Regions from separate parts of the Lysinibacillus sp. FSL M8-0216 genome, predicted to be linked through region 4. Evidence: riboswitches for the same ligand, from Rfam matches in the RefSeq annotation. Region 4 holds a riboswitch; each other region holds the start of a gene.
The links. Region 4 has a riboswitch for cobalamin ahead of MKX57_RS22145 (hypothetical protein). Riboswitches for the same ligand answer to the same signal wherever they lie in the genome.
Positions count from the first base shown of each region.

Region 1: linked by a shared signal. The riboswitch ahead of mmgD (citrate synthase) and the one ahead of MKX57_RS22145 (hypothetical protein) in region 4 are both predicted to bind cobalamin.
Region 2: linked by a shared signal. The riboswitch ahead of MKX57_RS11110 (ABC transporter substrate-binding protein) and the one ahead of MKX57_RS22145 (hypothetical protein) in region 4 are both predicted to bind cobalamin.
Region 3: linked by a shared signal. The riboswitch ahead of MKX57_RS14655 ((2Fe-2S) ferredoxin domain-containing protein) and the one ahead of MKX57_RS22145 (hypothetical protein) in region 4 are both predicted to bind cobalamin.

Region 1 covers NZ_CP152007.1:2,530,379-2,538,038, forward strand. Annotated here, with positions in the region: gene MKX57_RS12365 (acyl-CoA dehydrogenase family protein) at 1-1,628, opposite strand, end outside; gene prpB (methylisocitrate lyase) at 1,674-2,588, opposite strand; gene MKX57_RS12375 (bifunctional 2-methylcitrate dehydratase/aconitate hydratase) at 2,631-4,064, opposite strand; gene mmgD (citrate synthase) at 4,163-5,284, opposite strand; cobalamin riboswitch at 5,474-5,669, opposite strand; gene MKX57_RS12385 (NUDIX hydrolase) at 5,901-6,386, shown strand; gene MKX57_RS12390 (dipeptide/oligopeptide/nickel ABC transporter ATP-binding protein) at 6,434-7,249, opposite strand; gene MKX57_RS12395 (ABC transporter ATP-binding protein) at 7,252-7,660, opposite strand, start outside.
Region 2 covers NZ_CP152007.1:2,260,171-2,267,830, reverse strand. Annotated here, with positions in the region: gene MKX57_RS11125 (class I SAM-dependent rRNA methyltransferase) at 1-359, shown strand, start outside; gene MKX57_RS11120 (S9 family peptidase) at 447-2,435, opposite strand; gene MKX57_RS11115 (precorrin-3B methylase) at 2,507-3,184, opposite strand; gene MKX57_RS11110 (ABC transporter substrate-binding protein) at 3,237-4,232, opposite strand; cobalamin riboswitch at 4,396-4,583, opposite strand; gene MKX57_RS11105 (translation factor GTPase family protein) at 4,760-6,700, shown strand; gene MKX57_RS11100 (hypothetical protein) at 6,806-7,564, opposite strand.
Region 3 covers NZ_CP152007.1:2,981,554-2,989,213, forward strand. Annotated here, with positions in the region: gene MKX57_RS14635 (precorrin-8X methylmutase) at 1-161, opposite strand, end outside; gene cobK (precorrin-6A reductase) at 174-935, opposite strand; gene MKX57_RS14645 (sirohydrochlorin chelatase) at 932-1,861, opposite strand; gene cobJ (precorrin-3B C(17)-methyltransferase) at 1,876-3,543, opposite strand; gene MKX57_RS14655 ((2Fe-2S) ferredoxin domain-containing protein) at 3,548-3,919, opposite strand; cobalamin riboswitch at 4,063-4,245, opposite strand; cobalamin riboswitch at 4,507-4,692, shown strand; gene MKX57_RS14660 (energy-coupling factor ABC transporter permease) at 4,836-5,582, shown strand; gene MKX57_RS14665 (energy-coupling factor ABC transporter substrate-binding protein) at 5,584-5,856, shown strand; gene cbiQ (cobalt ECF transporter T component CbiQ) at 5,862-6,635, shown strand; gene MKX57_RS14675 (ATP-binding cassette domain-containing protein) at 6,632-7,480, shown strand; gene MKX57_RS14680 (S8 family peptidase) at 7,619-7,660, shown strand, end outside.
Region 4 covers NZ_CP152007.1:4,459,286-4,466,945, forward strand. Annotated here, with positions in the region: gene MKX57_RS22125 (putative RNA methyltransferase) at 1-784, opposite strand, end outside; gene MKX57_RS22130 (MATE family efflux transporter) at 787-2,154, opposite strand; gene MKX57_RS22135 (tyrosine-protein phosphatase) at 2,290-3,054, opposite strand; gene MKX57_RS22140 (ABC transporter substrate-binding protein) at 3,190-4,140, opposite strand; gene MKX57_RS22145 (hypothetical protein) at 4,124-4,681, opposite strand; cobalamin riboswitch at 4,842-5,041, opposite strand; gene MKX57_RS22150 (glutathione peroxidase) at 5,144-5,689, opposite strand; gene MKX57_RS22155 (hypothetical protein) at 5,778-6,329, opposite strand; gene ytvI (sporulation integral membrane protein YtvI) at 6,419-7,477, shown strand; gene MKX57_RS22165 (C40 family peptidase) at 7,562-7,660, opposite strand, start outside.

The sequences.
Region 1 (7,660 bases), 1.9 Mb from region 4:
GTTCTCGCAAGCGCCCTTTTTTTCATAAATAGATTTTGCTGTAGTGGAATATTTAACTGTCGAATATTATTTAGCAAGCTTACTCGTTTTTGCTCACTGCTTTCAGCAGCCGTAATTATAGTAATCGCACTTTCTTCTATTTTTCGGTAACCCTCCTGGCATAATATGTCTGTCATCAATTGTTTTGTTTGCTCATGTACAGCTTTTTTCGACCTCAGCCAAGCTGATTCCATGACATAGCTTTCCGTGGCTATATCCGCCAACAAACGCATAAATTCTTGCTCCTGCTCGAGTTGAATCTGTGCATTCGTAATGACTGTAATTGCTAGTTGCATCAAATGCTTGGAGAGAAGGATATAATGGTGATTTTTTTCTAATGGTTGACAGTGAATAAAATCATCTGCAATTGCAGTTGTTTGTACATTTTTTTTCCACAGCATTTTAGCCAATGTGAGGCGATTGATTTCATTTGTACCTTCGAAAATACGACTAATTCTTGCGTCCCGATACAAACGTTCCACATCATATTCTTGCATATAGCCATATCCACCATGTATCTGGACAGCTTCATCAGCAATTTTTCCAAGTGCTTCGGAACAATGTACTTTATGGAGTGCGCATTCGAGTGCAAAATCGGATATTTTCTGGACCATCGTTTCCTTACTTCCTGATGCAATAGCCTCATCCATTTTTCCAGCCGTTCGGTATGCAGCACTTTCTGCTCCATAAATCAATACGGCCATGTCAGCAAGTTTTTCCTGTATCATTGTAAAATCAACGATAGATCGTTCAAATTGTCTCCGTCCCTTTCCGTAATTCACAGCTAATTGAAATGCCTGTTTGGCAGTTCCTATATTGGAAAAGGCTAGCTTTAGACGTGCCATATTCAAGATGTTCATAGCGACAATATGCCCTTTGCCAACCTCTCCAAGAACATGATCGATTGGCACTATAACGTCTTCTAAAATGAGCGTTGCCGTTGAAGAGCCTTTAATGCCCATTTTCTCCTCTTCCTGACCTACGGATACCCCTTTAAAGGAGCGTTCGACAATTAACGCAGTCATGCCATTATGCGTCTGGGCAAAAACAACGAAGACGTCTGCTAGCTGAGCATTCGTAATCCATTGCTTTTCTCCGTTTACTATCCATGCTGTACCATCTTCTGTTAATCTAGCATTCGTTTTGGGGCGCAGTGCATCAGAACCTGCATCGGACTCTGTAAGTGCATAGGCACCAACCCATTCTCCAGATGCAAGCTTTGGTAAGTACCTCAGCTTTTGCTCCTCATTGCCAAAATAGACATAGGGTAATGTGCCCACCCCAGCATGGATATTGTAGGAAACGCTGAAAGAGCCCCCAAAACCCATTTTCTCTGCTACAAGACCGGAAATTGTTTTATGGAGCTCGAGTCCTCCATAAGCCTCGGGAATTTCAATGGCCAGTAAGCCAAGATCACCTGCTTTTTGAAATAGTTGACGAGTGATCTCATACTGTTGCTGTTCAATAGATGAAATATTCGGTGAGACATCCTGTTTAATGAAGAGCTCAGCAGTTTTTGCAATGAGCTCCTCTTCATCATGAAAATCCTCTGGTGTAAAGATCGTCATTTTGTCTTCTAGTTGATCCATATGAGTCCTCCTTGAAAGAAAGTGGAGAGAAACCATTCAGCTCCCCTACTTTATTTCCTCCTTAGGTAAAATGGTTTTCGCTAATTCACGATCTAAATCCTCGAATTGATAGTAGGAAATCGTTTCATATAATTCGCTTCTTGTTTGCATATCCTCAACTGCTTCTTGTTGTGTTCCAGTATTTTTTATTAATTCAAATACACGCTCGTATGCTTTCGCTGCAACTCTCATAGACGTAACAGGATAAATGACCATCGAGTAGCCCATTTTTTCAAATTCCTTAGCGGTATAATAAGGAGTTTGACCAAATTCAGTCATATTGGCTAATAAGGGTGCATTTAACTCATTGGCAAATTGTTTAAACTCCTTGTCAGTTTGTAATGCCTCTGGAAAAATAGCATCTGCCCCAGCAGCAACATATGCTTTGGCTCTTAGAATAGCCTGCTCTAAGCCTTCAACAGACCTTGCATCCGTGCGAGCAATAATTACTAATGTAGGGGCTATTTGTTTAATCGTTTTTATTTTTTGTATCATTTCCTCTATTGAAATAAGAGTTTTGCCATTTAAATGTCCACATTTTTTAGGAAGATTTTGGTCCTCTAGCTGTACGGCAGCGACCCCTGCCTCTACCATTTCACGAGCAGTACGGGCAACATTTAATACACCACCAAAGCCCGTATCAATATCCACTAGCATAGGTAAATTAGTAGCCCGAATAATATCACTAGCACGCTGAGCTATTTCATTTGAATAAATCATCCCTAAATCTGGTAGGCCTCTACTCGCTGTATACGCGGCACCCGAAAGATACAGTGCATCAAAGCCAACTTTTTTAGCCATTAAACCTGCCATTGCATCATGTGCTCCGGGTATTTGCAAAATAGCTGAACGAGCAATAAGAGCTTTAAATTGTTCAGCTAATTGTTTTTGTGTCTTCGCTTCTTGAACAATCCACGCCATTTTTAAAAACCTCCTCTTTATTGCGTTCGGAATCCTTCTAAATTAAATAAATAGATTAATAAATTCATGGACAGCAATTTGTTCAAGCAGCTCTTTATTTGCACAAACCTCATTTATTGTATTGAGTTGTTTTTGAGAATAAAGCGTACTAATGTTTTGCTGGAATTTATCAATGATCTGAGGAAATGCTTCCTCACGGCGGAAACGATGTCCTAAAGGATATTCACACTCAATTAGCTCGGATGATGTACCATCTTTGTAATAAACTTGAACAGCATTTGCAATGGATCGTTTATCAGGGTCTAAATAGTCGATTGTATATTGGCTTTTTTCCACGACAACCATTTTATTTCGCAAGTCATCAATACGTGGGTCTACAGCCACCTCATCTTCGTAGTGATCTGCTGTAATGTCACCATAAATAAGACCAATAGCTGTAATATATTGAAGGCAGTGATCACGATCAGCAGGATTGTGAAGAGGCCCTTCTTTATCGATAATTCGTATGGCTGATTCATGCGTCGTAATGTTAATGCGGTCAATTTCAGCTAGGCGATTCTTTACTTCAGGATGTAAATGAACAGCACATTCTGCAGCCGTTTGAGCATGAAATTCTGCAGGGTAAGACACTTTAAAGAGGACATTTTCCATAACATAAGATGCAAGTGGTCTCGCAAGCTTTAATTCTTGCTTATTAAAGAGCACATCTTGGAATCCCCAGCCTGGTGCAGATAATGCAGTTGCATAGCCCATTTCCCCTTTCACAGCCATCATTGCTAGTTGTACCGCCCTGCTTGTAGCGTCACCAGCAGCCCATGATTTTCTAGATCCCGTATTAGGGGCATGTCGATAGGTTCTTAAACTTGAATTATCAATCCAAGCATTTGATAAAGCATTGACAATTTCTTGATGAGTACCACCTAAAGCCTTTGTTACTACAGCTGTTGTTGCTATTTTGACAAATAAGACGTGATCTAAGCCAACACGATTTAAGCTATTTTCGAGTGCAAGTATTCCTTGTATTTCATGAGCTTGTATCATCATTTCTAAAACGTCTTTTATTTGGAGAGGCCCTTGCCCTTCTGCAACACCTACACGACTCAAATAATCGGCTACAGCTAAAATGCCACCTAGATTATCAGAAGGATGCCCCCATTCTGCCGCCAACCATGTATCGTTATAATCCAACCAACGGATCATACAACCGATATTAAAGGCACCTTTAACTGGATCAAGGACATAGGATGTTCCTGGAATACGAGTACCATTTGGAACGACTGTACCTGGTACTACAGGACCCAGAAGTTTTGTACATTCAGGATATTGTAAAGCTAAAATGCCACAACCTAACGTATCCAATAAAACATATCGAGCCGTTTCGTAAGCTTCTTCGCTCGTAATCTTTGTGTTTAATACGTAATCCGCAATATCAACAAGAAGCTGGTCTGTCATCGTTTTTTCATTCGTTTTAATCATCTATATCTTCCTTTCAAGGTATGAATTTGATATACTAGTATGCTGATGGGCATTGGTCAGAATGTCCATCAGCTCTATGGCGAGTTGTTAAAACTTGATTATACCGACAATTCTTCAAGGTTATGACGCTCGCCTATATAATGAACACGAGGTCTAAATAATCGATTATTGTCATGTTGTTCGATCACATGTGCACATAAACCAATCGTTCGAGAGCCAAAGAAAATAGGCGTATATAATTCAATTGGTAAGCCCAGCATGTAGTACACTGGCGCAGCATAATAATCTAAATTTGGATACAAGCCTTTTTCCTCCACCATCACTTTTTCACCAGCTTCACACATGTGATATAAGCGGTCATCCCCTTGCTCCAAGCATAATTTATACAAAGCTTCTTTCATGATCTGCGCTCTTGGGTCCATTTTTTTCATATAGACACGATGGCCAAAGCCCATTATTTTCTCTTTATTTTTGAGCTTGTTTTTCAGCATCGCTTCAAAGCCTTCCACTGTCTTAGCTTCAAGCAGCATATACATGACTGCCTCGTTCGCCCCACCATGCAAATTTCCTTTCAATGATGCGACAGCACCAGTTAGAGCACCATACAGATCGGATTGTGTGGAGGCAATAACACGAGCAGCAAAGGTCGAATTCGGCATTTCATGTTCACTATATAAAACAAGTGATTGGTCAAAAATTTCCTCTTCTAATGGTGTTGGTTTTCTTCCAGTAATCATGTAATAAAAATTAGCACTATATGAAAGCTCACTATCCGGTTCTACTACCTCTTGACCATTTAATACACGGTAGCTATTCGCAACGATATTGGGCATTCCGCCTAAAAGTCGATATGCTCGTGTTACATTCTTTTCAGTCGAACGATCATTGATGTGCTGATCATACCCTGCTAACGCTGAAATTCCAGTTCTAAGGCCGTCCATAGCATGTGTCCCATTTGGTAATAAGTTGAAAATTTGAAAAAGCTCTTGTGGAACGTGATAGTTTTCTTTCAATTTATCTTGTAAGTCAGCTTGTTGCTCAGTAGTTGGTAGGTTTCCGTGCAATAATAAATGGACAATATCTAAATAGGAATATCGCTGAGATAGTTCAATCAAATCATAGCCCCGTATAACAATTTGGCTTCCTACTACGTCTAAGAAAGACAGTTTTGTTTCCGCAGCAATAACTCCATCAAGACCTGGTGAATACGTTAACTCCATGAATTACAACCCCTTTGTTTAATCATTCTTGTAAGCGTTACCATTCAAACTCGAAAGAACAACAAAAAAACAACTTCTACCCCTTTAGAAGTTGTTAATCTACAAAAGTATGACAGAACAAAAAACAGTGAACTTACATCCATTCACAATCACCATACAGTAGCTAACACCTCCCTATCCTCGTAGGTCAATTGATGCTTATTTAGCGGCAGGTCTCCTGACTTATCATCAACATTCCTATAACACCTTCCCGTTTTGATGAACAAAACAGTGGCCACGTTATGGAACTCCTACATACAGTTGCGGGACAGTGTTGGACTCACACCAACTTCCCTTTTAATCAAATGGAATCAAACCCATTTGAACCACCAAAATTTAGCATATTCAATTTGTCTTTTTACCTTAACATAGAGGTTTCCAAACAATCAATATAGGTAAAATTCAGAAAAGACTGATTATAAAAAGCTATTTTTCATTTTTGACGAACTATTCTGCATATTTAAGCATTATTTCGCTCAAAAAAAGATTGTTAATCAATCCCAATGAAGCTATATTTATGAAGTCTACTTTAAAAAAGCGAATTATTTTGCATAACGATGAAACGTGGAGTGACGGGATGGGCTATATAACAGAATTAAGAAAGCTTATCGGTAATAGACCGATTATAAGCGTCGGTTCGACAGTTCTTGTTGTTAATGATGATAAGAAGATACTCTTTCAACATCGTTCAGATTCGTTGGATTGGGGATTACCTGGCGGCTCAATGGAAATAAACGAAACATTAGAGCAGGTTGCTGCTCGTGAACTTTATGAGGAAACTGGACTCGTGGCTACAGAGTTTGATTTTATCGGTGTTTTTTCAGGACCTGATTATTACTACTGTTATCCGAATGGCGATGAAATCCATACAGTCATTCACCTGTATAGGGCTAAACATGTAAGGGGTGTATTGGAAATGAAAGATGGTGAGAGCTTAAGCCTCACTTATTTCAGTAAGGAAGAACTTCCGAATAATATGGAACAGAGGATGGTCGCTCTCTTAAACAACCTAGAGGGTAAAATATGGGGGTTCGAAAGCTCCTTTACGAAGCTTTCCAAATAACAATGTAAGAATTTTAATAAGGACTTTCTTCGCAAAGACATTCCAGTTCATTCTAAAGTATTCTTGTGAATTCTTTCGCGAGGGTGAGTGGGTAAAATCGCGTTGTATAGCTCAAGTGATGCGGAATGCTTAAATGGTTCACCTTTCATACTTTCCTCTACTAGCTGACCATTTTGCATGACAAGGATGCGATCTGAAATAAAGCGTGTAGCCTGTAGGTCATGAGAAATGAAAATGTATGCAAGTTGCAAATCCTTTTGTAGTGTCTGTAGTAATTGAATGATATGTTTTTGCAAAATCATATCTAAACTACTAATGGCTTCATCTAAAACAATTAATTTTGGGTGTAAGGCAAGCGCTCTTGCAATGTTAACACGCTGTTGTTGTCCTCCGCTAAGCTGGGAGGGATACTTTTCGGTAATAGATTTGTCTAACTCTACATGATCAAGTAATTCCTTTACCTTATAATGTCTCTCAGCTGAGCTATAATGCTCGAAATTTAGGTACGGTTCCTCTAAAATTTGAAAAATGGTCTGCTTTGGATTTAATGAATGATAGCTATTTTGAAAGACTGCTTGTAAATCTCTCCGTATCATTTTTTTTTGTTGGCTAGTGGCATCATAAAGATTAACCCCTTGAAATAGAATCTCACCGGCTGTTGGCCTTTCCATTCCTAATATAATTCGGCCCAATGTGCTTTTTCCTGAGCCACTTTGTCCAACAATCCCTAAGCATTCCCCCTCCTGAAGTGAAAATGATACTTTCTGTAATACAGGAGCATCCTGTCTTCGCTTGAATATGAACGGTCTATGTGCATAGTTCTTCTCAATATTTCTCACTTCTAGTAGCTTCAATTTTTTCACCTCTAAAACATAATTCGGGATTGTAATAGTTTTTTTGTATAAGGATGCTGAGGTGCATCAAAAAAATCATAGACATTCGCTTGTTCAATTATTTCCCCCTTATACATCACGGCCACGTCATCAGCAAGTTCAGCAATAACGCCTAAATCATGTGTCACAAGAAGGATGGCTGCCTGTGTTTCCAAGCGAATACGGTCAAATAAGGTCAATACCTGCTTTTGATTGACTGTATCAAGAGCTGTCGTTGGTTCATCAGCTATATATACCGAGGCTTGAATTGCCAGTGACAAAGCAATCATTACACGCTGTAGCATTCCCCCACTTAATTGGAATGGATAATAGTGTAAAAGGCGCTCGGGATTAGGTAAATTAACTTTTGACATGCTTTCAATAGCAATTTGTCTTATTTCA
Region 2 (7,660 bases), 2.2 Mb from region 4:
ACGTTTTTCATTATTTTAAATATGCACAGCGTCACGAATTAAAATTTGACCTTGTTGTATTAGATCCACCAAGCTTTGCCCGCACAAAGCAAATGACGTTCTCAACGGCGAAGGACTATCCAAAATTACTGAAGGATACGATTGCGATTACAGCCAAAAATGGCATTATTGTGGCTTCCACAAACAACGCAAGCTTCGGTATGAAAAAGTTTAAAGGGTTTATCGACCAAGCATTTAAAGAGACTCGTACACGCTATAAAATTGTAGAGGAATACGGTTTACCAAAGGATTTCCGTGTGCCTCGTGAATATCCTGAATTTAATTATTTGAAGGTCGTTTTTATTCAAAAAATGGACTAACTCATCTGGAATCACACTTTGCTGTGGTTCTTTTTTTCTATAAAAAATGGCTTAAGAAGTATGTTCACTTCCTAAGCCACCTCTTTTTTAAAGCTTTTCCACAAACCAATCTCGTATATATTCGAGACGATTAATTCTTAATGTTGGCTTTCCGCTTCTTGACAGTTCATGATTAGCTTCAGGGAACCGGACGAATTTCGTTTCTTTTTTCCGATACTTCAAGGCGATAAATAATTGCTCCGCCTGTTCAATCGGACAACGATAGTCTTTTTCACCATGTAAAATAAGCAATGGTGTTTCAACATTGTCTACATATTTCAATGGTGAATGATGCCATAGCTTCTCTATATTTTCGAGCCCCGCTTGAATTTGCCAGTCTGTAAAGTAATAGCCAATATCACTCACTCCTGCAAAGCTAATCCAGTTTGAAATAGAGCGTTGTGTAACTGCTGCCTTAAAGCGGTTGGTATGCCCAACAATCCAGTTGGTCATAAAGCCACCATAGCTCCCACCTGTTACACCTAGTCGAGTTGGATCAATGAACTCATATTGCTCTAAAGCATAGTCTACAGCGGCCATTAGGTCTTGATAGTCATTGCCACCATAATCACCACGTACTGCATCCACAAACGTTTGTCCGTAGCCATGACTTCCGCGCGGATTTGTATACAGCACCGCAAAGCCTTGAGCAGCTAGGATTTGGAATTCATTAAAATAGGTGTTGCCGTACATCGCATGTGGACCACCATGGATTTCAAGAATAAGAGGATATTTCTTCCCTTTTTCATAGCCCACTGGCTTCATGATCCAGCCATTGACCTTCCAGCCCTCAGCTCCTTCAAACTCAATGCTCTCTGGCACAGCTAACTCTTTCGTCTTTAAAACGTCTTCATTGACTGTCGTCAATCGTTCTTTTTCACCCGTTTTTAAGTTGACGTAATATAAATCGCCCGGATTCGTTGTCGTACTTATGGCGACAACGGCTTGATCATTTTGAGCATCTAATGAAAAACCATAAACGTATTGATCATCGTGAATAGCTGGATAAATTTCACCATCTACATTCCCAAAGTAAATTGCCGCATTGCCGTGATCCGTTACTTGGAAATAGAAACTATGATTATCATTCATCCATTGTACACTTGGTGCTGCTACCCCTTGCAGGAAATCACCGATGACATAGTCACCCACAGGGGCATCAAATTCACTTGTTGCACAGTTTAGCAGATTTTGTTCCATATCATAAATCCATAGCTTCGCTTGTGTGGCATTTTCAAACTCACGTTTTCCTCCAACAAAGGAAAGGAAGCGGCTATTAGGCGACCAGGACGTTTGGTAATAGGAGCCAATCCCCTCTGTTACCTTGCGACTCTGTTTTGTTTCTAAATCGAATAAATAAATATCCGCATTAAACGAAAAATCTAAGTCCTCTGCTTGATCTGCTAAGTACGTAAGATAACTGCCATTTGGCGACCATGTACTCAGATGGAAATCCTCGTTCCCTTCTGTCACTTGCTTTAAGTCACCAGATTTTAAATCGACAATGGCAATGTGAGTATGCTGGTCCATATCCATAAATCCACCCGCATCCGACTTATGTTTCATCTTATCGATTTCGAGTGGCTTGAGTTCTTTTTCTTCTTTCTTGTCATCTTCAGCTTTGTCTAAGATAGTTTCATCTTTACCTAGCAAAACTGAAAAGGCAATTTTCTCTCCACAAGGAGACCAGACAGGCGTTGACGCACCGTTTTTGCAATACGTCACTTGCTTCGCCTCTCCCCCTGTTTTCGACAGTACAAAAATTTGCGGCTTGCCTGATCTTGTCGAAGAAAAAGCAATTTGACTGCCATCTGGCGACCAGACAGGAGAGCTTGTCCGATCGTTACCATATGTCCATTGCTGAGGACGTTTGTCTTTTAAATTTAAATAAAACAAGTTAGATACATAGTCTTTTTTCTTCTCATCAATACGTGTCTCTACATAAACTACCTCAGTCCCATCAGGTGAGAGCTGTGGATCTGCCACTGATTTCAAGTGATAAAGATCTTCTGGTTGAATCCCTTGTTTAGTTGTCATGTTCTTGCTCCTTTGTATTGTCATTTTCTATGCTCTACTACAATATTTCGACACCCTAAGTATTTTTCCTGCTACTCTATTGATTTTTTTACTAGTTCCCAATCAGCATTCATTTTTGTTCTGCGATAAAATTTATAAAAAGGTTCATTGGAACGAGCTTGGTTTTGATAGAGACGAATGATTTGTAGCAAAAAATCCTCAATATGATCAATCCCTACCCTTTTCGCGAAGAGAGTACCCGCCTGTGCCTTCGCCCCCATAGGGATGGCTCCTACATAAACATCAAAGCTCTCATGCTGATAGACTAAACCAATATCATCATATGTAGGATTATAGCAAGCCGATGCACAGCCATTCACATTGACTCGTACTCTTGCAGGCACAGTTATACCGTCCAATGCCTGATAGAGTTGTTCTGTTTGAGGAACTGCCTCCATTTTTTCTCCATCACAAAAATCACATGCCTTCATGGCAATATGAGGTCCTGAGGAAGCAACAAACAGTCCAGCCTCCTGTAAGGCATGGGTCGCTTCTGTCAGTTCACTAGAGGGGATCGATAATAATATGCTATAGGAGGCCGAATATTTAATGGCCCCCTTCTCCCCTACTATTTCAGCTATTTTTTGAAATTGGGCTGGCGTATAATGCTTATTAATAATGCCAGGGCTTACCGCTAATCGTGTATAACCACCTTGCTGATTTAGAGTTTCGAACGTTTTATCTGGTATGTTTTGACGAAATGCATTCATTGTTATCGCTCCTTAAGAAAAAGGAGCTAGCAAAGCGCTAGCTCGAATGTTTTTAAAAGTTGGCTGGGTAGAAGCCCTTGGCTAAAATTTGAATGGCCGCTGCAGCACGTACCCCTTCAGATGCCGCTGAAAGTGGAAGAATGACAAAGCGATCATTTATGACTGCTTCCATTTCCTTCAACGCTGGATCATTTTTTAAGAATTTTATCTTTTGTTCAGCAGTTGTTTCACCATAATCAATGACAACCACCACCTCTGGATTGCGATCTACTGCATCTTCCTTCGATACCGTTGTCCATCCTGACTCCACATCTCCAAAGATATTTTGACCGCCAGCGATTGCTACTAGCTCATTCATAAAGTTTTGACCAGCCGTGAATACGTCTTTATCACCACTGTCAAAGACTAGCACACGTAAATTTTCACTGTCTTTTGGTAATTTTGCTTGAACTTCTTCGACATCTTTTGTCATTTGTTCAATTAATGCTTCACCGCGATCTTCCACTCGGAATATTTCCGCGATATGACGAATATCCGTGAAAATATCCTCTAATGTTGGCTTTGTCATATTGGAAGCCGTATGTAAATACGTATGAATTCCTAATTCCTCAAGCTCCTCTGGTGTTCCAACACCTTTCTCACCAAAGCCACTTTTCCAGCCTGCATACAAGAAATCTGCCTCGGCATCAATGACTTGCTCCTTTGTTGGGTATTGATCTGAAAGAACTGGAACTTTATCGTAGGCTGCTTGAAGCGGCTCGTAGATTTTATCATCTAAATAAGCTGTCCCTACCATGGAATCCTCTAAGCCTAATGCAAGCATAATTTCTGTTACATGCTGATTTAAGCTAATGGCCTTTTTTGGTGCTTCCTTATAGGTTTGGGTAGTTTCATTATTTTCAATGATGACCTCAGTTGTTGTCGCCTCAGACGGTTCAACTTTTTCAGTTTGCTTTGCTGATTCAGGCTTGTCCTTTGCGCCACACGCTCCTAATACAGCGATTAAGGCGATGACCATGACTAGCCATATACTTCTCCATTTTTTCATGTCCTTTTCTCCTTTGTTGTCATAAATATAGAAAGAAATCAGAGACTTCTTTGCTACTAGGATAATTGGAAGGGCATAAAAAAACCCTCTTGTCGCCAAGAGAGTTGCATAGTGAAAAAACGGTATTAGTACCTTTATCACTATCCCCATCCTCGTGGTTCTTAGTTAACATACATATACTGGCAGGTATCCTGGCTTAGGTTCATCATCTATACGCCTTCCCATAGTTAAACTACAGTGGCATGCTGTATAGACTCCCCATTTACAGTTGCGGGACAGCATCGGAATTGCACCGATTTCCCTTTTAAGCAAATGACAAATGCCATTTGCACCAATATGTTCTAATTATGCTATTGATAGACTAGCAGTTCATGCGTTAATTCGCAATCAGTAATAGAATGCAAAAAATATAATCATCATTATATTAGCACTATTTCGACAAAAAGACGAATCATTTTACAAGAAATAATTGTGCTAGTATTCTGATACAATGAGAAGATAGCTACTTATAGAAACGAGGATTTATTATGTACAAGACGATTGGGGTTCTTGCTCATGTTGATGCAGGAAAAACAACCTTTTCTGAGCAAGTGCTTTTTCATACAAATAGTATTCAAGCGCGGGGACGTGTCGATCATCAGGATGCCTATTTAGATAATCATGAGCTTGAGCGCAAACGGGGCATTACGATATTTGCCGAGCAAGGACGCATGACTATTGGCGACGATACATATACGTTGATTGATACACCAGGACATGTCGATTTCTCCCCAGAGATGGAGCGTGCCATCCGTGTCATGGATTATGCCATCATTATTATAAGTGCGGTAGAGGGTATTCAAGGTCATACTGAAACGGTATGGCAGCTTTTACGAAACTATCATGTCCCTACATTCTTTTTTATTAATAAAATAGATCGTGACGGAGCAGATGTAAGGGCTGTGATGACCCAGCTCCATAAAGATTTCTCGGAACATGTATTATTCGTCGATGAACCACTTCAGGAGAATTATGTTTCCAGCACAATCATGGAATGGCTGGCGGAGCGTGATGAAAAGCTCCTGGATGCCTTTTTGAATGAAGCATTGGAGCATGGCCTGTGTATGAAGCACCTACAATCGATGATTAAAAATGAATCCGCCTTCCCCTGCTTTACTGGTTCGGCATTAAAAGATGAAGGCATTCAAGAATTGATTGCTCAACTTCCACTCATAACGGGTACTCACTTCGAGCCGGAAGCACCGTTTCAAGGAGAGGTCTTTAAAATACGACATGATGGCCATCAGCGTTTAACATTCATCAAGGCTTTAACAGGCAAATTACATGTTCGAGATGAATTTACGTTTGGAGACCTTACAGAGAAAGTAACAGAAATTCGTCTTTATAACGGCAGCCGTTTTGAAACTGTTCAGCATGTTGAGGCTGGTGAAATCTTCGCTGTTAAAGGGCTCAGCCAGGCACACATTGGCGATCGCATTGGCAGTAACACGCTATCACAGCCCTATGAGCTTGTCCCTACATTACAGGCAAAAGTTCAATATGAGGGTGAGCAACATATTAAAGAAGTATTAAAGATTTTCCGTCTACTAGAGGCCGAGGAGCCATCATTGCGTGTCGTATGGCAGGAAAAGTTTCAGGAAATCCATGTGCATATAATGGGTGTCATTCAGTTAGAGGTACTGATAGAAGTATTATTGAAGCGCTTTACATTAAACATCTCTTTTGGAGAGCCGCAAATATTATATTTGGAAACAATTGCGACAACCGTTACAGGCTACGGACATTTTGAACCACTTAAGCATTATGCAGAAATTCATTTATTAATGCAGCCAAATGAACGTGGGACTGGCATTACCTTTAGCAATGCCTGCCATGCGGATGATTTATCAGTGGGCAACCAGCGCCTCGTAGAGAAGCATTTGTTTGAACGTGATCATCATGGCTTACTCACAGGCTACGCAGTAGCAGATATTCATTTTACGCTTTTAACGGGACGTGGACATAATGAACATACGTCTGGCGGTGATTTCCGAGAAGCCACTTTCCGAGCACTGCGCCAAGGACTGGAACAAGCACAGAACGTCCTGCTTGAGCCGTATTATCGCTTTAAAATGAAGGCTTCCAATGACTTTATTGGCCGTATGATGACCGACATTCAACAGGCTGCTGGCACCTTCGACGACCCTGTACTCACTGAAACAGAAGTTGTATTAACAGGACGTGCACCAGTAGCGACCTTCATGAGCTATAGCACGATTTTTGCCGCCTATACAAATGGGAAAGGTGCGCTTACCCTCCAATTTGATGGCTATGATTTGTGTCATCATGCAGAAGAAGTAATATCTCAAATAGGCTATGATAAAAATGCCGACCCTGAATACAGTTCTTCTAGCATTTTTTGTTCAAAAGGTAAAGGCTATTCTGTCCCTTGGCAAGAGGCGCAAGCAGCCATGCATTGTCAGAGCTAAGTTCATGTACTAGCATGGCAAATCTGTTGAACTAGTACTTCAGATGAAGGTAGAATATCCCTACAAAAAATAAAGCAAGCCCTCCGCTTCATGGAGGGCTTGCTTTTATATGGCACCAACAGCTTTCTTTGAAGGCTTGTGCACCGGATAGGCAGGTTCAACCACCACATAACCTTGCGTATTCGTGAAGTCGATAACTACTTTTCCAGGCTGACTTTTTAATATTTGTAGTTGATCAATTAATGTTAATAATAGCTCGTGGCCGTTCCCACGTGGATGCCAATTAAAGTGATAATCATTTAATTCCTTAACGGCTTGAAGAAACTGCGTGTATTCCTGCTGTGCAAATGCAATTAGTTTATCCTGATGAGGAATTTGCTCTAAATCGTTCATATACGTTTCATAAAAACGTATGACAATCGAGCATAGTAAATCATTGACACGTGCAGCGCTTAACACTGGATTGGGCTCCTGTGAAAGACGGTCAAGATTAGGCTTTGCTCGTGTTGAATCAATGCGTGTAATTAAGTGGTACTGCTCCCCATTCACCTCATAAACAATAGGGTTGGTTGGCATATACATCATAAAGCTATTCGTCTTCGTTTTCAGTTGATCCGTTAAATTCGCCTGAGCAAAAAGATGGCCTTCTACCTCCCCATTTTGTATCCAAATAATGTCTTTATTATATAAGATTTGCTCAAAAAAACGATCGTTGCGAATCAGTCTCGTTGCTAATAATTGATCAATTAGTGATTCGACCACCATTCTTGTTTTCGCTTTCTTAGCAATTTCTGTCCGTGGCTGCTTACAAATCGTCATATCTACAAAAGGCGTTTCCTGTGTTGTCGTTGCATGAATATTCATCCTATGTGCATCCCCTTTGCGTACATATTTTCAAAACAAAAAGGACTTCCTACTATGTTTGAGGAAATCCTTCGCTTTAATGTGCTTCATCACACA
Region 3 (7,660 bases), 1.5 Mb from region 4:
AGCTCAAAGTCAGCAGATGCATGGATAATACGGCGCACAACCTTCCATTCATCTTCTGAAAAGTCATGCTCCCCCATTTCCTCCGCGATAATCGAGAAACTATAATCGTAAATTTTATCTGGGTCTACTGTTAATGGTTTGAAATCTGTTTTAAAATCCATTGTTATTGCCTCCTAAAGTGTATGTTGTACAGCCTGTAACACTTCTTCAAAAGTGGAATATTGCTGGCCATATTTAATATTGGGTCTTGCAATAAGAATTGTTTCTATAGAACAAGCAAGGGCTGCCTCTAGCTTCTCGTCTACTGAGCCGACTTTGCCACTTTCTTTGGTAATCATTAAGGTCACTCCATATTGACGGAATAATGCTTCATTTAATTCCTTTGAAAATGGGCCTTGAATGGCTACAATATCTCGCTGTGCCACACCGAGCGCCTCACATTTTTCCATATTGTCAAGTCGTGGGAGCATACGAGCAATGACTCTTGTATTTTCTAAGCCTTGTAAGACTTTCGTAAATGTAGCAAGCGTTTTACTACCTGTTGTCAGCATAATAACACCACGCTTTTCTGCTGCTAACTGAGCTGCTTCCTCATAATCCTTCACGACTGTTATAAGTGGGTGTTCATAATGTTCATGAGCACGTTCATAGCGAATATAAGGAACTTGCGCTTTTTCAGCTGCTGCCATGGCATTTTTCGATGCCTCTTCTGCAAATGGATGAGAGGCATCTACCACCAATTGAAAGCCTTGTTCCGATATAATAGTCGCCATTTCTTCCGCTGTAAGTCGCCCTATTAAATGAGGTAAGCCAGCGTCAGCAAGACTAGAGGCTGCCGATTCCGTCACAACGGTGGCAGTTACAGCATGTCCCGTCCTTTGCAGTTCAAGGCCTAGATTCCTTGCATCACTCGTCCCTGCTAACATGAAAATCATTTTACTGGCTCCTCTTCATGATGATGATGGTGATCGTGATCGTGATCGTGTCCATGATCATGGTCGTGGTCGTGGTGGTGATCATGGTCGTGATCATGATGGTGATGATGATGTGCATGCCCATGAATAGCAGCGTAAGCCCGATATTCTTCAAGATCTTTCATACCTGTTGATGTACCATTCACCGCTTGCTCAATACGTTCTAATAGAACATTTTGTAAACGTTCATGGTAGCCAAAGTAGTTGGCAATTTGAATCTCACATGCTGGAAATTGCTCATTGTATTTCTCACACATAACATGCATACGCTCCATTAAAATACCCGTGAATAAAAAGTAAGGAAGCATAATAATTTTTTTAGCACCTAGTTTGACACAGCGTTCAATGCCTTCTTCAACACGAGGGTCCGTTACGCCCATAAAGGCACTTTCTACGTATTTAACAGGTAGTTTTTCCCATAGTAATCGTGTAATTTTATAGAAATCTCCATTTGCATAAGGATCACTACCTCCTCGAGCAATTAATAAAATGGCTGTGTCTTCCTGTTCTTGTTCAGTATCAAATCCAATTTCAACTAAACGATCTTGTAATATCGCAAATATTTCTTCATGAATGCCAATTGTTTGACCATATGTGAATGTGATATTCGGATAATGCTCACGAGCATGCTCGATTTCTGCCGGAATATGTAGCTTAGAATGACCTGCATGAAGTAAAATAATCGGGATGACATGTACCTCTGAAGCACCCTTTTTCACACAGTTTGTAATACCTTCTTCGATGTTAGGAGAAGCAAATTCAAGGAAGCATGTTTCCACTAAATATTGTTCATCAATGCGAGATTTCATTTGCTCGATAAATGTACGCACCTCATCATTTCCTGCTGCTAAACGGCTCCCATGGCCAACAAATAATATAGCTTTCATCTCTTTTCTCCTCACTAGTCGCCGCACGGAGCTGGCTCTATTTTTATTTTGGAAGACATATCTTGATACGTAAAATGCAATATCTTTTTCACCCGCTTGAAGTATTTAAATAGACGCTCGTTTGGATGCGCATTTGCTTTATATTCTTCAATAATATCTGTAATTAAAGGGATTAATTGATCAGGCTCCAAACCTTCTACAACAGGCTGTGCTGCATGAGCCGTACGCCCGACTGGTTTCGCTCCAATAAAGACATCAAATTTACTTTTGCGATAGACAATCCCAATATCATCAAACACGGCTCGATAACAAGCCATTCCACAGCCATTGAAGCCAATATTTAATGTTTTCGGTAATGACATACCGCCAAGCTTTTCTTGAATTTCCTCCGCATATGGAATGGAATCTGCTTTTTCACCGTAGCAAAAATCACAAGCCTTCAACGATAACACATCACCAATTGGTGCTAATAAAAAGCCTACTTCCTGTAATTTCTCAGTGATACGTTCAGGCGTTGTTGTAGGTATTTTTAAATGGATTTGATGATCTGGTGTATATTCCATTGATCCTTCTTCTCCTACTACCTCTGCTAACGTCATCATTTGCTGTGGTGTGAAAAATTTATTAGCCACGCCAGGGCTCACTGCTAATTCAAAAATGGATTCTATTTTTTGTTGTACAAGCTTTGGAGTAACCTTGATAGCACTTGTTCCCTTTACCATTGCAAGTGCCGCTGTAGCCATTTCAAGTGCTGTTTTTTTCGGCTTTGGCATAACGGCTATACTGGGTTTATTCATTCTCCCTGCATTAGGGTCTGCCGCAAAGTCATTTCGTGCTGTTCCTGTCTCTTGATTCATCGCCCATGGCTCATTTTCTTCCCGTAAGCGTTGATGAGGACGTAATGGCTGTTTTTCCTCACCAAGTGTATATTTACGTTGGTAGCCTCGCGGTGTAATCATTTTATTATCATAGAAGAACGTAGATGAGTTTCCGATAATAACTGTTGTCAGCATACCAATATCATGTTCCAGCATTTCTGCCAATGTCGTCATCGTCACTTCCTGACGTTCTCGATAGGCACTTTTTACAAGCCCTACTGGTGTGTCAGGAGAACGATATTCTAAAAGAATTCGTTGCGCTTCGACAATTTGTCTTGTACGGCGACCACTTTTAGGATTGTATAAAGCAATAACAAAATCGGCCATAGCTGCGGCTTCCACACGCTTCGCAATTAAATTCCACGGAGTGAGATGGTCACTCAAACTAATGGTACAAGCATCATGCATAATGGGTGCACCAAGTAAACTAGCACATGAATTGATAGCTGAAATACCTGGGACAATCTCCACTTCAATACCAGTTGCCTCTGTCCAGCCTAGCTCAATTAATACTTCATACACCAATCCCGCCATACCATAAACGCCTGCATCTCCACTCGAAATGACCGAAACAATACTTCCTGCCTCTGCTTGACGAACGGCCTCCTGAGCACGTGACACTTCCTCTGTCATACCTGTACTGACAATGGATTTTGCGCTGACTAAATCTTGAATCAGTTCAACATAGGTTTTATAGCCTATGATCATGTCACTTTGTTGTAAAGCCTCTACTGCACGTGTCGTAATATGCTTAAAGTCTCCAGGCCCAAAGCCTACTACGAAAATTTTCCCTTTTTGCGCCATGTTTTTACCCCTCTTTCACCTTTTCAATCCCTTTAATGGCTGTTGTTTGCGCTGTTCGCTGTAATGTCCCTTCTCGAAGTGTAAAAACATGATCGTTATATAAGGATTCATGATGCAAATCCTGTACAAGTGTTCTAGCATGCTCCGTTGACGGTACACGATACCAATTCCCCTGAGGGTAAGCAATCACAACACAAGCATCCTTGCATCGTCCATTACAGCGCGTTCTTGTCGTATGTATTTCTTTATCTAGTGCGTTACGCTGTATTTCATCTCGTATAGCTTGGGTAATTTCCTCCCCATCCTTGTTCATACAGCTACTGCCATTGCAAATAAAGAGATGTGTTTTCATCCCCTCTAAATTCCACGTTGTCATCTTATATCTCCCCTCATTTGCTTTTGGAAAAAAGAAAAAACCTTTACTCTGCCGAAGAGTAAAGGTTTGTAGAAGCCAAATAAAAACGAATAGATTGAAAGACAGATCCTCGCTTTTGCTTCAACTTCTCCCTCCGAAAAGTTTGCATGCACAATCTGATAAGCAGGTTTCCTGACTTAAGCTTCATTTTACTGTCGCACCTTCCCTAGTTTGCACAGGTGGCATTGCGATTTCATCAGCTATTACAGTAGCGGGGGCTGTATTGGACTTTCACCAATTTCCCTATTATCTCGAGTTCTTCGAGCACTTATCGACGTTTTATATGAAATTTTTAATCGTATACATAATAGAAAACTGTCTTAATCATATCTTATTATTTTAAAATTTCAATATTTCTTTAAAAAATCATGACAAATTTATCAATTTCATAGGAGGGGTGAAAGCTATTAAAAATTTGAATTTGCCTTCTTTAATCCTAAAAAACGTTAGTTATCAGAATTTTCGACATTGATATTCTATTTTTAATTTTTTATAAAAAAAGTATAGCATAATTATGGAAATTCGTGATACACTTTGTCGTGAAATCTCACAACTTACTATTTTTCGGTGTAAAATGCTCGTCATTTTGCTTAAAAGGGAAGCCGGTTTAAGTCCGGCGCGGTCCCGCCACTGTAATAGGGAGCTTTATAGAAAATGTCACTGTCCAATGGATGGGAAGACCTATAAAGTGTTGAACTAGAGCCAGGAGACCTGCCGAACATAAGTGATCGTTTCAGCCTACGAGGATAGGTGTGCGGCTTAGCAGATGAAAATGTTATTTGCTTTTTTAGCTATGCACTTTTCCAACAACGGAAAAGTGCTTTTTTATTACGCACGCTACATTCTAAAAATCTATTTACAGTTTGGAGGAAAAAAATTGAAGCTGTCTTGGTGGAAACTTAGTTATTTTCTATTGGCTTTTTTAATGGTGCCAAAGCGTGCCTTCGCCATGCATATCATGGAAGGTTTTTTACCAATCGAATGGGCTATTTTTTGGTGGGTAATCTCCATCCCATTTATTATTTTAGGATTGCGCTCTATTCGTAAAACAATTGATGAAAACCCTGAAACAAAAATGATTCTGGGGCTGTCCGGTGCGTTTGCCTTTGTCCTATCAGCCTTAAAAATCCCTTCAGTTACAGGGAGCTGCTCACATCCAACAGGAGTAGGTCTCGGAACAGTATTATTTGGACCGTTAGCCATGAGTGTCATCGGGACAATTGTTTTATTATTTCAATCTTTACTTTTAGCTCATGGTGGGATCACAACATTAGGGGCTAATGCATTTTCGATGGCTATTGTAGGACCGTTTATCGCCTACTTTGTATTTAAAGGGGCAAAACAATTGGGGTTATCGTTTTCATTAGCTGTTTTCTTTGCGGCCATGCTTGGGGATTTAGGTACATATGTGGTGACTTCCATTCAATTAGCACTAGCCTTCCCATCTGAAGTTGGAGGCTTTATGGCTTCCTTTACAAAGTTCGCAAGTATTTTTGCCTTAACACAAATCCCATTAGCTGTGAGTGAAGGAATATTAACAGTTATTGTCATGAACTTCTTGAAAAAATATAATATTAGCGAATTAAAATCTTTACGTGTTTTCTCTACAAAGGAGGCGCACTAATATGAAACGAAATTTATTACTTTTAGCAATCGTCGTACTATTGGCGATTATCCCTCTTTTCGTCCAAAAAGGAGCAGAATTTGGAGGAGCCGACGGTGAAGCAGAAGCAGCCATTGGGGAGATCAATGCAGAATATGAGCCATGGTTTGATAGTTTGTGGGAACCACCTAGTGGTGAAATTGAAAGCTTATTATTCGTGCTACAAGCAGCTATTGGTGCTGGTTTTATCGGCTACTTTATTGGCTATATGCGTGGCAAGCATAAAGAAGGTTAAGGATTATGTTACTCATTGATAAGTATGCGTATCTCAATAAGCTAGCGTTCGTTCATCCGCTAGAAAAAATGATATTTTCATTAGGACTACTTTTATTCACGCTTATTATGAGAGATGAACGACTTTCACTCATTACATTTTTTGTAATGAGTGCTTTTATCATTTGGGGCGCGAAAATTCCACTAAACTATTATGCGAAGCTATTATTACTACCTGGTTTTTTCTTATTCACAAGTCTCTTATCAATCATCATTTCGATAGCTCCAGCAGCGCATACATTACCAGCCCATATGGGGGCATTTACGTATATGAACTGGACAATTTTTATTGGGAGAGCCAGTATCGCTACCGCCCAGCAACTATTCTTTATTGTACTTGGCAGTATAAGTTGCTTATATTTTTTAGTTTTAACGACATCTGTACAAGGAATTTGTTATGTGCTTCGACAATGGCGGCTACCTACTTTATTAGTTGAGCTAGTAGAACTCACCTATCGTTTTATTTTTATTTTTTTAGAAAGCATGCAAAAAATTCATTTGGCCCAGCAAGCCCGGCTTGGCTACCACTCACCCATGCAATGGTTACGTTCAGTGTCTATGCTAATTGCCGCGTTGTTTATTGAAATGTTTCAGCGCAGTCGAGAGCTTAATCATGCCATGCTGGCGCGTGGTGGTGAAACGGTTTATTGGCATGAAACGGGCGCCTATAGCAAAAAAAACTGGCTTGGTATAACGGCTATTTTTTTATTCCTCATCGTATACGGAGGGTACTTCTCATGACAGCATTTTATTTTAAACTAAACAACCTGTCATATGCCTATGCAGATGGTACGAAGGCTTTGACAGATATTACATTAAACATTCCAAAAGGGAAAAAAATCGCTATACTCGGTCATAATGGAGCAGGAAAATCCACTTTATTTCAGCACCTTAATGGTATTTTGAAACCAACAGCTGGGACCATTTCATTTGATGGAGAAAAACTTCAATATAATAGAAAGGCATTAAAGGCTCTTCGCCAACAGGTTGGAATCGTCTTTCAAGATGCTGATAATCAGCTTTTTTCAGGAACTGTTAAGCAAGATATAGCCTATGGTCCAATGAATCTAGGATGGCCTACGGAAAAAATTGAAGAAAAAATAGCATGGGCTGTTGCACAAACTGAAGTGACAGAGCTACTAGATAAACCCATCCACTTTTTAAGCGTAGGGCAGAAAAAGCGTGTGGCCATGGCAGGTGTATTAGCGATGGAACCGACTGTCCTTTTATTAGATGAACCAACAGCGGGTCTTGATAGCTATTACGCTACACAAGTTTTTCAATACTTAGCCAAAGTAGAAGACCATGAAAAAACGATTATCCTTGCGACTCACGACATTGCCCTTGCCTATGAATGGGCCGATCAAATTATGGTCATGGAGGCAGGAAAAATTATTTATAATGGTGACCCTGTCGCCTTATTTTATGAAGAAGAATTGCTAAAACGGGCACATCTTGAACGACCATGGGTATTTGACATGGCTTTGGCTCTACAAAAAAAGAAATTATGGCACGAAAATATTTCAATTCCTCGCTCTAAGCATGACTTACTGCAATTGATCGAACAGCTATATGTAGAGGCGTAATGGTATCATCCATAAAAAGTAACGGACAGTTCGTTTTTAAATCGCAGAGAAAAATTTTCCTCATTTGCGAAACTTTTCTAACGTTTAACCGTATTAGTATAGTCGAGACATATTATAGAACATCAAGGAGAGATACAATTGAAAAGTTGGTTTAAAAAATCAGTCGCTGTCGCAGCATCC
Region 4 (7,660 bases):
CAATGTCTGTCTCATCTTTTTTATGCCAGCCCATCGGTGTCATCTCCAATAAAGCAGGGACAAGCTCCTGAGCAAGTGGCAATGTATAAGTGACTCGTTCTATATTCACTTCGCCAAAACTATCTTGGAAACGAGCAACAATTTGTTCATTAGAATATGTTTCCTTACTCGAATCGGCATATAATTGAGCACGCAGCTCCTGTAAATAGCCGCTTTGTGGCACAACCTTCACCATACAGCCATTAGGCGCAAGAAGCCTTTTAAATTCTTCATAATTTGCCGGTGATAAAATATTTAAAATAGCGTCAAAGCTACCTTGTGCAAAAGGACTCTTAGCTAAATCGCCAACACACCAAATTTGCTGTGGATAATGTCGAGCCGCAGCCAAAATACCCTCTTTAGCTATATCAATACCGATGCCTACCCCATTCTTTTTCTCATTCATAATACGGGCTAAATGCGATCCCTCTCCACAGCCCGTATCGAGCACTGTATTCGCAGAGTTAATAAGCTCCCCAATCTTTGCTTCTACAACATCATAAATCCCACTATCAATAACAGCTTTGCGAGATTCAAAAAGATCTTTACTATATTTAGAAGTAGAGCCATGTGTCAGCATATTGACATAGCCCTGCTTGGCAATATCAAAAGAGTGATTGGCAGAACAAACGAGTCTCCCTTGCTCATAGACGTGCATAGATTGCTGACATAACGGACATGCAAAAAGCGCTATATGTTGATCGATCAATGCTGCACCTACTGCACGTTTAGATAGTGCTCCCATTGCTATTCCTCCTTCTGTTCATTCGGTGAAACGAGGGCAAAACGCTCCCACTTTCGGCTTTTCCATCTAAAGTATACGATAATTGCCCGTACCCATTCATCTGCAGAGATAGCTAACCAAATACCTACTAAACCCCAATCTAGGACAAATACAAAAAAGTAACCTAATGGGAGGCTCATACAAACCATCGACAGAAAACCGATTTTAACAGGGAACCTTGCGTCTCCTGAGGCACGTAAAGAGTTAATGACGACTATATTCATCGTCCGACCAGTTTCTAGCACTATACTTAATGCCAAGACAGATGCTCCGATAGCCATCACCTCGGGGTTATCTGTAAAAACATGCATAAGCTGCTTGCGGAAAATGGTCACTACACCAACCATAATAATGGTGAAAATAAATGCTGCTCGGACACTTGTCCACAGCTGATGATAAGCCTCATCCTTTTCTCCAGCACCTACATGCCTACCGATAATGATGGCCGTTCCTGTCCCAATCGCAATAGCGAATAAATAGGTAAACATTGATATGTTCATAGCATATTGTCTGGCTGCCAAAGTTTCTGCCCCTAAATATGTGGCATAATATAAAAATATGATCTGGCAAAACTGGTAAAGAACCTGCTCAAAGGCAGACGGTAAACCAATGTTTAAAATTTTTCTTACATATTCCTTGGAATACTCAAAGTAGTAGTGTAGCTTTACTCTTACTTCCATTACTTGATAAAGCAACCAGAAAAACACGATCATCGCTAATCCTCTACTAATCACTGAAGAGATGGCTGCACCTTTTACACCAAGCTCTGGTAAACCAAAATTCCCAAAGATCAGGCCGTAATTAAGGATAACATGCAGTACATTCATGCCAAGTGATACATACATCGTCTGTTTCGTCCAACCATGAACACGAATAATTGCAGCAAGGGCATTAATAATTGCTTGAAGGAAAATAAAACTCCCTATAATCACTAAATAACTTTGAGCATAATGAAGGACCTCACCTTGCAAGTTCATCATCGACATTAAATGACTAGCAAAGAAGAAAAATAGAACACTCATTATAAGGCCAACTGCCAAATTCATTGTGACTGCTAGAGCCGATATTTTAGCCGCTTCAAAAAACCGTTTCGAACCTAAATATTGTGATACAACGATGGACGCACCGTTGCCGACTACCTCAAGAATTAAAATAGCGATATGAATATATTGATTGGCTGCACCTACTCCTGACACAGCATTATCTGATAGAGCACTAAGCATAAAAGTATCGGCTAGTCCCATCAACATAAATAAAAACACTTCTAAAAAGATAGGCCATGTTAAATGGAATAGACTTAACTTAGTTGTTTCTTTTATTGTGTCTGCCAATACCTTCACTTCTCCTATACTTTTCTTAAAAATCTATTGTATCTTATCATAAATTTTCAGACTGTAAAGAGATTTATAGGAAGACAGCGCTTCCACATAAAAATTCCCTCTCACTAATTGTGAAAGGGATTTTATTTAGATTAAGCAATATGACTGTAATTGCTCACGCTTATCAGCCGTTAGACCAAACTCCTGCTCCAAAAAAGCTGTCTTTGAGCCATAACGATGATCCATAGCATCTAACGCTGCCTGTAAATAATCCTCACGAGCGGACATTAAAGCATAAAATTGCTGTAATTCTTGTTCATTATACTGGTGCTGGATCGTTTGAGCCATTCTTTCTACCATGGGACGCAAATGAATATTCGTATCTAAATAATCTTCCATAATGGTCTCTTCAGGTACGTCTAAAGCCAATAAAATAAGAGCTCCGCCAATTCCTGTTCGGTCTTTTCCAACTGCGCAATGATGGACTAGCCCTAAATTATCAGGGTTTTGTATAGTCATCATTAATTCTTTAAAAGAGGGATTATGAAAAGGCATTTGTGCATAAAAGTCCTTGAACATATCAGCGTTAACTACTTTATAAAACTCTCTACCACCTGTATTAGTTGGCATTTCAAAAGCATGCTTTCCCTTCGCAGGGATTTGAATATATCGAGTTTGTGGAAACACAGGATTAGGATTATGTTGTACTTCATTCGTGTCACGATAATCAAAAATTGTTTTAATACCTAATGTTTCAAATAATTCTTTATCTGTCGATGTCATTTTACCAAGTGCGGCAGAGCGATAAAATAAGCCATTTCTTATAACACGCCCATCCCTCGTTTGATATCCCCCCATATCTCGGAAATTATAAACGGCCTCAAACGGAATATTTTTTTGTATTTGCTTCACTGAACTACACCTCCCTATATTAATAAGCGTTCTTACCTTTATTCTATCGAACAAACTACATTAATACCAATTTTCACACTAGGTAATAAAATAAAAAATGCTAGCTGTAATAAACAACTAGCATTTTCTACGATCTTATTTATATAACTCTGGATACACAGCTTTAGCAACAAGCTCAACTGCTTCACCGATACGTGGACCTGGACGATTTGAGATATCTGTGTCAAGGGACTGAACTGCCTTGTTCTGAATAGCTGTTACCGTATTCCACCCATCACGAGCAAGGATTTCTCCAATTGGATTTTCTGTATAGTTGACTGTTGTTAAAATGACGTCTGGATTTCTCGCAATTACATCTTCCTCAGATATTTGCTTCCAGCCATCTAAATCTGCAAACACATTCTTTACATTTGCCGCATTTAATATTTCTTGTTGGAAAGTGCCAGAGCCTGCTGTATATATTTCTGGCTTTGGACTAATTTCTAAATAAACATTTTTTGGTGTTTTTACTTCCTTAATCTTTGTTTGCACATCAGCGATTTTTGCTTTAATTTCCTCGTTTAATGCCTTTCCTTTATCCTTAACATCCATAACAGCTGCAATTTGTTCGATATCTCCATATACATCATCAAATGTAGCCGCTGATTGAATAACAAATACTTTAATTCCTGCATCCTCGAGTGGCTTAAGTGCATCCTTCTCACCAATCGTATACGCAATAACAACATCTGGCTTTAACGCTAAAATTCGCTCACTGTTATAATTCACAGTATCAGAAACACGTTCGATTTTTTGGGCAGCTTCTGGATATGTATCATATTCAGTGGCACCTACAATTTTATCGCCAACCCCTAATGCAAATAGAATTTCTGTGTTACTTGGTTGTAAGGACACAACTGTTTTTGGTACTTCCTTAAACTCTATTTCTACACCACGATCATCGGTTACTTTGTAACTTGTTTGCTCAATTTTTTGTTCATCTTGGGTAACATTTTTATTTTTTGTATCTTCCGCAGTTCCACAACCTGCTAAAACGAGCGCTAGCAATAAAACCGATAGCCATTGTAAATTAAATAGTTTCTTCATTATTATTCACCTTTTTCTTTTTCATTGGATATGATTTACTCATAAACGGAATTTCAGCGATTCCAGCTTGTTGATTCGTATAGACAGCCATTACAAAACATACATTGGCTAATAAGCCTAAATAATCGAAGAGAATAGTCGGTACCTCTCGTTCTTCCGAAACCTTGTGTAAAGTTCGATATGATTTTTTCGCCTCACTACGACAAAGATGTAAAGCAGCAGCAGCCTCTGTTCCTTGAGGTAAAACAAAATTTTGAATCTCTTCCTTCACATGACTTACATAAAAATCATAGCGCTCACTTAACCAGGATAGATCCTCATCTGTAACTGCTAGCTTCCCACGAACCGAGCCATTCACATGATAAGCCATAGGTAAAATCTGTGTTAAATCATCTGCAACAACCTGGACATCCTCTTTCTTCACTATAGCTAGTGCAGCCCCTAAATGCGTTGTTAAACTATCTGTGCGAATCTCAAAATCGACAGTTGAAGCCTTCTCTCGCATAAAAGGATAACAAGAATAACGTGCATCTTTTTTCAACCTGCTGTCCCCCTTTTCATAATGAAAATCCTTACTTTTTTAGAACATAAAAAAACGTCGCTCCTCACGCAAAGGAACGACTAAAATAACATAATGATTGTCATAGAAACACGACACTGCCTATGTATTTGCCGTATATCCTCCTAGCTTCCGAAGAGTTGTTATACGTTCAAATAAAGGTCGGTCTCCTGGCTTGTACAACGCTCCTATATAATTAAATAAGAGCTATAAAGAACCTTCCCATTTCCTATGAAACAGTGGTTCATCTTTATAATAGTTGTACTTACAGTTGCGGAAACAGCTTCGGCTTATACCGAATTCCCGATTATGCTAGCTAGCACCTTTATTCTGCAAGAATAATTCACTTGTAAAGCAGTTTATCATAGTTTGATAGGAAAAAATAGTTGCGTACAAAAATGATAGCCGTTTTAGAAGAATTTTCATTTCCATAAAATCACTCTACTATAATACTTTTTCAATTGCTTGCTCAATATCTAGCTGTGAGTCTGTAGGCTCAAAGCGAGCTATGGTTTTTCCGCTTGCATCTACTAGGAATTTAGTAAAATTCCAGCGAATATTACGACCATCTAAAAAGCTTGGAGCAAGTTGAACAATTGCCTCAGCAAGCATTTTCTCCTGCATGCTTGCTTTTCCGAATTCACGAAAATCAACTTCATGTTTTAAATAATTAAATAAAGGATGTGTCGTCTCACCATTTACTTGGACTAGTTCAAAAATGGGAAACGAAACTCCATAGTTGACCTTACAAAGATGCGCAGTTTCCTCTCCATCTTCAGGATTTTGATGGCCAAACTGATCACAAGGAAATCCTAGAACGACAAAATTATTTTTGCCATATTTATCGTACATTTTTTGTAAGTCTTCAAATTGATATGTAAATCGGCATTGATTGGCCGTATTAACAATTAGCATCGTTTTCCCTCGAAAAGTTTCCATTGATAAAATTTCACCATTCGGCTTTCGTACTAAATAATTATAAATGCTCATTCCCTAACCCCTTTTGTCTTTTTCATATATTATAGTTGACTAATCTCCTAATAACCAAAGAGTTTGCACAAAAAACACCATCTCGTTACTAAGAACGGATGGCTGACTTATATTTCTTTTTATATTTAACATTTTGCTCTTCATTAATTAAGCGATGGGCTATGTCTAATAATTTAGGATCACTCGTTTGATCATATAATTTTTTTAAAGATACAATAATATCATAGCGAATGAGAGTAGGATGCTTTTCATCTAAACAGGTTTGAAATCTCTTGGCTAAATAAGATACGACTAAATCGCTTTGTACTTGACCTGCTAAACCAATTTTCCAAATAGCCTGTAATGTATGCCTTGCCGTGACGGGCTTTTCATCATAAGTCACAGCCCAAATCTTTAAAAAATCTTCTAATACTCTTTCTTCGGGATCACTTTTTGCAGCTAAAGCACATAAAATTTGTGCGGCAAGTGCACGTGCATGCCCATTTTTATATGTAAGCGCTTGTACAAGCTGTTCCCACACTGCATATGTCCAATCTACGGGCTCCTGCATAATTTTCATCAGTTCCTCGTAAGATTCATATTGAATATCTCGATCACGCTCTGTTAGATTACTAAAAAGTTGCAAAATCTCTTTTTCCATAATTTATCCCTACCTTTATTGTTTCAGAACGTCATAAAACTTGATTTATGTTACACTTAACTTAATTTTTTCGCAAAGAAGGTGAGTTTATGAATAAATTTAATGCTAGGAAATTGATTTTTCGATTGCTAGTGATTCTGTCCCTAATTATAGCCGCTTATTTTATTATTCCGGTATCTATGCCGTTAATATTAGCAGCTATCAGCGCATTTTTCCTTGAACCAATCGTCATGTTCTTTAAAAGGCGCTGGAAAATGTCTCGAAAAATTGCAGTTGCCTTTATATACATAGTGAGTGTCATTATAATTTCCATTATTTGCTATATTTCAATTACGCAGATCATGACGCAAATAATTTTATTGTCTAAGCAAGCTCCCTATTATATTTCCAAGCTATCAGATATGTGGCTTCATATGCAAGAAAATATTTCTAAATACACGGAAGACTTTCCACCCGAAGTAAGTACTTCGCTTCAAAAAACCACAATGGATTTCATAAAGAAAATTGAAGAAACGTTTTTAAGCTTCTTTAATTATAGCAAAGTTTCAGCCTTCTTTTCAGAGATTCCAAGTCTATTTATCAGTCTTCTCGTCTATATGATTGCCCTATTCCTATTTATGCTAGATCTGCCGAAATTGAAGCGCATTACTTATAAGTATTTAAAGCCAAACACAGCAAAGAAAATAAAAATTATTTTAAACCGTTTAAAGGATGCAACATTCGGCTATATGAAAGCACATTTATTTGTAAGCTTCATTATTGGAGGCGTTACACTTATTGGACTTTTATTAATCCAGCCTAAATATGCCATAACCATGACCATTATTATTTGGCTAATAGATATTGTCCCTTTTTTAGGCTCCATCATTATTTTAGCACCATGGGGGCTTTATCACCTTTTAATGGGAAACACATCTATTGCTGTAAAATTATTCATCTTAGCTGCTATTTTACTCATTATTCGTCGTGTAGTCGAGCCTAAACTAATGGGTGAGCATATTGGGTTATCAACTTTACCAACATTAATTGCCATGTTTATTGGTCTACAGTTATTTGGTATTATCGGTTTACTTGTCGGGCCATTTGTCATTATTTTCTTTATCGCCTTAAAGGAAACAGGCATCATAAAAGTAAATTTCAAAATTTGATACCAATAAAAAAGGTCATCTTTGTATTTTTCCCTTACAAAGATGACCTTTTTATCATGTTAATCGTCTATATAATATAGAGGCTTATTGAATTCGACCAAAGCCTACTAAATATTGATTCCACCAATCAAGTGATTCAATGACAACACCATTATTTTGAGCATCAATCATTGTGTTATTACC